DNA from 2 places in the Streptomyces sp. NPDC029466 genome. Region 1 is predicted to be linked to the other one. Evidence: riboswitches for the same ligand, from Rfam matches in the RefSeq annotation. Region 1 holds a riboswitch; the other holds the start of a gene.
The links. Region 1 has a riboswitch for cyclic di-AMP ahead of ACZ4XD_RS11280 (M23 family metallopeptidase). Riboswitches for the same ligand answer to the same signal wherever they lie in the genome.
Positions count from the first base shown of each region.

Region 2: linked by a shared signal. The riboswitch ahead of ACZ4XD_RS06485 (M23 family metallopeptidase) and the one ahead of ACZ4XD_RS11280 (M23 family metallopeptidase) in region 1 are both predicted to bind cyclic di-AMP.

Region 1 is NZ_JBVHZH010000010.1:116,951-120,151, forward strand. Features, by position in the region: gene ACZ4XD_RS11275 (M16 family metallopeptidase) at 1-820, shown strand, start outside; cyclic di-AMP (ydaO/yuaA leader) riboswitch at 1,032-1,187, shown strand; gene ACZ4XD_RS11280 (M23 family metallopeptidase) at 1,200-2,000, shown strand; gene ACZ4XD_RS11285 (GntR family transcriptional regulator) at 2,263-2,952, shown strand.
Region 2 is NZ_JBVHZH010000004.1:269,958-273,158, forward strand. Features, by position in the region: gene ACZ4XD_RS06480 (DUF2332 domain-containing protein) at 1-1,106, opposite strand, end outside; cyclic di-AMP (ydaO/yuaA leader) riboswitch at 1,390-1,544, shown strand; gene ACZ4XD_RS06485 (M23 family metallopeptidase) at 1,556-2,665, shown strand; gene ACZ4XD_RS06490 (aldo/keto reductase) at 2,781-3,201, shown strand, end outside.

The DNA.
Region 1 (3,201 bases):
GGCCGTCCGTGCCTTCTACGACGCCCATGTACGGCCCGCCACGGCCACCGCCGTAGTGGTCGGTGACCTCACCGGCGTCGACCTCGACGCGGCGCTCGCCGGCACTCTCGGCGCCTGGACCGGCTCCACGGCCGAGCCGCTGACGGCCGCGCCGATCATCGCCGACGACACCGGCCGGGTGGTGATCGTGGACCGCCCCGGGGCCGTCCAGACGCAGCTGCTCATCGGCCGTATCGGTGCCGACCGGCACGACCGGGTGTGGCCCGCGCAGGTCCTCGGCACGTACTGCCTGGGCGGCACCCTCACCTCCCGTCTGGACCGCGTGCTGCGGGAGGAGAAGGGCTACACCTACGGGGTGCGGGCCTTCGGCCAGGTCCTGCGCTCCACCGCCCCCAGCTCCCCGGAGGGCTCCACGGGCGCCGCGCTGCTCGCCATCAGCGGCTCGGTGGACACCGGCTCCACCGGCCCGGCGCTCGAGGACCTGTGGAAGGTGCTGCGCACCCTCGCGGCAGAGGGGCTGACGGACGAGGAGCGGGATGTCGCCGTGCAGAACCTCGTCGGGGTCGCGCCGCTGAAGTACGAGACCGCGGCGGCCGTCGCGGGCACCCTCGCCGACCAGGTGGAGCAGCAGCTGCCGGACGACTTCCAGGCGCAGCTGTACGCCCGCCTCGCGGAGACCGGCACGGTCGAGGCGACCGCGGCGGCGGTCAACGCCTTCCCCGTGGACCGGCTGGTGACGGTCCTGGTGGGCGATGCGGCACAGATCGCCGAACCGGTCAAGGCGCTGGGCATCGGAGAGGTGACCGTCGTCAGCGGCTAGTCCCGCCGGTGTGACGGAAGGTCATATATCGACATGCGGCTCCCGTGGCACTTATCGGCCACGGGAGCCGCCGTATGTCCGGTTTATCGCGGCTGGTGCCCCGGTTCTTGTGGCATCCCGCACAAAAAAGCTGATCTGTTTGCCGATTGAAAGTTGCCCCGTTTAGCGTCAGTCCGGCTGTTCGTCACAAGTCCGCCACAACAGTGGCACCGGGCAGCCATCGCCGAGTCCCCGTACGGCGCGAGCCAGGGGAGCCGGGGACCCACATGTCCCTTGGGGTGAATCGGGCTCCTCTCCGAGGAGTCCGTAGGAGACCTTCCTGCTCCGAACCCGTCAGCTAACCCGGTAGGCGAGAAGGAGGGAAAGGACAAGCCAGCACATGGCGTTCATCCGTGCCACCGGGAAGCACCGTCGCACGAGCCGTCCCGTCAAGACGGGCCGCAACATCGCCGGCATAGCCACCCTCGCGGCCGGTGGTGTGGTCGCTTCCGTGGCCTCGCCGGCGCTGGCCGCGACGGACGAGGCACGCCCGCACGACACCGGACTCCAGCAGGCCGTCGTGCTGGGGGACGAGCTCGCCAGCCGGGTCGAGGCCCAGGCCGACGCGCAGCAGGCCGACGCGGAGATCGCCGCGGCGAGGGCGAAGGCCGAGGCCGTCGCCAAGAAGCAGGCCGACGAGGCCAAGCGGCGTGCCGAGGCGGCGAAGAAGAAAGCCAAGGCCGCCCACGAGGCCAAGGTGCGCGCCGCCCGTGACGCGGAGCGCAAGCGCCTCAACGCCTTTGTCGCCCCGATTTCCGACTCCTACGTCTCCACCTCCTACAAGGCCTCCAGTGGCCTGTGGTCCTCCGGCAGCCACACCGGCATCGACTTCCACGCCGCCTCCGGCACCAGCGTCCACGCGGTCGGCTCGGGCACCGTCGTCGAGGCCGGCTGGGGCGGCTCGTACGGCAACAACATCGTGATCAAGATGAACGACGGCACGTACACCCAGTACGGCCACCTGTCGTCGCTCGGAGTCTCGGTCGGCCAGCAGGTCACCCCGGGCCAGCAGATCGGCCTCTCCGGCGCCACCGGCAACGTCACCGGCCCGCACCTGCACTTCGAGGCCCGCACCGGCGCCGACTACGGCTCGGACATCGACCCGGTCGCCTACCTGCGCGGGCACGGCGTCAACGTCTGATCCCGCGCCGCGTCGGTGCCGCGCCCCTACTGGCCCGGCGCCACACGCCGAGCGTCCTTCGGAGCCCCGGTCCCCCGGCCGGGGCTTCGGCGTATCCGGGGTGCGGTGCGCGCGCACGAGTTGCGCTGATGGCCGCGACTTCCGGCCAAAAATTATCCATGAATAACCGGACGCCGTCGGAAAAGCCGTGCCAGTCGAATAGAGTCACGGAAAAGCCGCCGACCGGCGGCGTTTCCAGGGGATTACGGCGGAGGCACGGAAGATGCGAGGCCATATTTCCGCGCATGCGGTGTGCACGGCGATTCGCGACGACATTGTCTCCGGTGCGCTGGCGCCGGGGAGCCGGCTGATCGAGGAGATCCTGGCGGCCCGTTACGGCGTCTCCAGAGTGCCGGTGCGCGAAGCGCTGCGCACCCTTCAGTCCGAGGGCTTCGTCACCACCCGCCACCACGCGGGTGCCTGCGTCGCCGAACCCACCGAGCAGGAAGCCGCCGACCTCCTGGACATCCGGGCCCTGTTGGAGCCGCTGGGCGCCGCCCGCGCGGCCGCCCGCCGCAGCCCGGCCCACCTCAAGGTGCTCCGCGGCCTGGTACGCCTCGGCCGCGAGCGAGCCCGTCACGGCAACCTGGCGGATCTGCGCCAACTGGACGGCTGGTTCCACGAAACGCTCGCCCAGGCGGTCGGCAGCCCCAGCCTGACGGCGCTGCTGACCCAGCTGCGGCGCAAGATCGAGTGGATGTACACGGTGGAACTGCCGTCCCGGGTAAGCGAGTCCTGGGACGAACACGGCGCGGTGCTGGACGCGGTGGCCCGGGGGGACGCGGAACGGGCGCGCGCCCTGATGGCGGCTCATGTCGAGCGCTCGCTCCCCGTCTACCGGCTGCGTCGTCCCGCCGCCCCCGAGGTGAGGGATCCGAAACGACCCGTCAACACGGCACGCGTCCGCCCTTAACAATCGCCCCGTATACAAAGAGGCGCGAATTCGGCAGCCGTGGCGCGCGGCGGTGCGTTATTCGATCCGGGCCTGCAATTGCCATGCCGCGATCCTGCATTTGGTATGCCGATTTTTTATCGGCGCCGCGTGCGCTTAATGGTGTGCGCTTTTTCGGGTGGCTCCCGGATATCGGCCGCCATCGCTCCCGGATGGCGCTCGCCCCGGAATTCCCCGTATCCCTCCCGCAACGGGAAGGCACGCAGCGAA
Region 2 (3,201 bases), on a different contig from region 1:
GCGCCGCTCGCGCCGGAGAGGCTGTGCAGGCTCTGGCCGTGCGGGCCGGTGAGCGCGACCGGGCGGCCGTCGAGCGCGAGGGTCAGGTGCAGGGCGTCGTCCGGGCGGGGTGAGTGGGGTGCGGAGTCGGTGATCCACGGCAGCACGGAGTGGTGCTCGTTGGAGATCCAGTGGCCGCCGCCGGGCCGCCCGGCGAGCAGCGACCGTACGAGACGGACGAACTCCTCGCGGCGGGCGGGCGGGAGATAGGGCAGCACGGCGCTGTGGAAGATGACCAGCGTCGCCTCGGGCGGTGCCTCGGCGGCGAGCGCGGGCAGCTCGTCGAGCAGGTCGCCGCGCACCATCCGCGGCCGCGGCGCCGGCCGCACCGCGTCGACGGCCGCGGACAGCCGTGCCGCACGCTCCCCGTCACCCGGCCATACGAGCGCCTGGAGCCAGCGCAGATCGTCCGGTTCGTCGACCGGGTCGAGCGGGTCGAGGTCGATGCCGGCCCGCCAGACGATCCGCGGCAGCCGTTCGGGCAGCTCGTCGGCCGCCCCTCCCGTACGGCAGGTGAACACCAGCGGGCTCTCCGGCGCCCCCAGCTCGGCCCGGCGGCGCGGCCCGTCCCCGCCTGCGGCCTCGTACCGGTAGCGATAGCGGTCGGGGTGCAGACACAGCCCCGCGGACGTGCCGGCCTCCAGCAGCGCCAGCGGCTGCGGCAGACGGGCGAGCAGCGGCAGCAGGGTGGCGCAGCGGGCCGGTTCGTTGGTCTGGGTGGCGCGCTGCATGATCACCGCGCGCACCTCGTCCCAGTGCCGGATCGTCCACTCGCGCCAGCGCCCGTACGCGGCCGCACCGCGCGGGCCCATGTCGGCGTGCGGGCCGTCGAGATAGCGGACGGCGGCGAGCAGGAGGTTCGGCTGCTGTTTGTTGCCGGCGGGCAGCGAGCCGGACAGCAGATCGCAGAACTCCGGGTCCTGGCTGATCCGCGCGCTCAGCTCCTCGTGCGCGTCCGACCGGCCGCGCGCCTCCCGCCAGGAGAACTCCCGGTACCGCTCCGCCACTCCCCACGCGATACCGGCAGCCCGTCCGGCGTTCCCGGTGTTCCCGACGTTGACGACCATGATCCGACGTTACTGCTCTCACCCTCCGTAGCTGAGGGGCACCCCTGCGCATAACGACTGGCACACAATCCACCCGAGATCGTTTAGGGATGGCGGGCAACTCGCCCGGATTGCTGCCCTGCTGGCCGAAAAGGCCGCGCGGCAGCTTGTGCGGAGCGCATACGGATTCGTGGGAACGCTTGGAATTCGGTCGCCGTCTCTATTACTGTCCGATAACGCAGCGCGGTCGTCCCAGCCGTCGCCCGAGGCGGCACCGCGCGCCGACGCCGAATCCCGCACGCGCTTTTCACGCACCCCCAAGCACTTCGAACTGCACCAAGGGAACCGGGGAACCACTTCCTTGGGGTGAATCGGACGCCCTCCGCCAGCGGGCGTCCGTAGGAGACCTTCCTGCTCCGAACCCGTCAGCTAACCCGGTAGGCGAGAAGGAAGGAAAGGAGTGCGCCCCCGTGGCGTCCAACAGGCCTACCCCCGAGCACCCGACCGCCTACGAGCTCGATGACCGAGGTGCCTTCGCCGGCCCCGGTGTCGATGGCGGCGACGGACCGTGGGAGGAATGGAATCCCACCGAGGAATCCACCCGTTCCGTGCGAGGCAAGCACCGCGTCGCCAAGCAGCGCGGCGGCGGATTCGCCCGCAGCGGCACCGTCCTGGGTGTCGGAGTCATCGCGGCGGTCGGCGCGGGCGGAATGGCCTCGGCCGAGGACCGTCCGCCGGTGCCGATCTCGATGCCCGACATCGGCGGCATGGCCGACGACCTCTCCGAGAAGCTGCCGGACGCCAAGGAGCTGCCCGGCATCGGCGACCTGATATCCGACGAGGACTCCGCGGCCACCGACGCCGCCTCGGCCCCCGCCGACGGCGCGGCCGCTGTCGCTTCCACGGGGACGGGCGCGGACACCGGTAACGCCGCGGGCGCCGGTGAGGCGCTGCGCAGCCGCATCCTCCAGCAGGCCGACGCGCAGCAGGGCAGCGCCGAGCAGGAGGCCCGCGAAGCCGCCGAAAAGGCCGCTGTCCAGCAGGCCGCGACGGAAGCCGCCGCCCACCAGAAGTCGGCCGAAAAGGCCGCAGCAGCCAAGAAGGCGGCCGAGATGGAGGCCAAGCGCGAGGCGGAGGAAGCGGCCCGACGAAAGGCGGAGGCCGAGCGCCTCGCCGAACTGGCGAAGAGCTTCATCGCCCCCGTGTCCTCCTACACGCTCACCGCCAGCTTCGGCCAGGCCGGTGACCGCTGGGCCGCCGACCACACCGGACAGGACTTCGCCGCGCCGACCGGTACCCCCGTCAAGGCGGTGCACTCCGGCACCATCACCCAGGCCGGCTGGGCCGGCTCGTACGGCTACCGCATCGTCCTCACCCTCGACGACGGCACCGAACTCTGGTTCTGCCACCTGTCCTCGATGGTGAAGACCTCCGGCAAGGTCAACACCGGCGACGTCATCGGCCGCGTCGGCGCCACCGGCAACGTCACCGGCCCCCACCTCCACCTGGAGGTACGTCCCGACGCCGGCGACCCGATCGACCCGATGCCGTGGCTGCGTGAGCATGGGCTCAGTGTGTGACGTAGGGCATCGAAGCCTGAACCGCCCCCTCAACCCGTAAGGTTTTCAGGGGAGTTGTCGGCCGCGGGGGGATGAGGAAGGAATAACTCCTCTTCCCCCCGCGCTGCACCAATGTATGACCGCGACACACAGCACCCCAGGCGCCCGCAGCACCCGCAAGCCCCTCGGCTCGCTCTCCGTCTCCCCGCTGTCCCTCGGGGGCAATGTCTTCGGCTGGACTGCCGACGAAGCCACCTCCTTCGCCGTGCTCGACGCGTATGTGGCGGGCGGCGGCAACTTCATCGACACCGCCGACGCCTACTCGTACTGGGTCCCCGGCAACGAGGGCGGCGAATCCGAGACCGTCCTCGGCAACTGGCTGGCCTCCCGCGGCAACCGCTCCGAGGTCGTCATCGCCACCAAGGTCGGCGCCCTCCCCGGCTACAAGGGCCTGTCCCCCGCCACCATCAAGTCCGCGGTCGACGCCTCCCTGACCCGTCTGCGCACCGACTACATCGACCTCTACTACACCCACTACGACGACGAGTCGGTCGAGG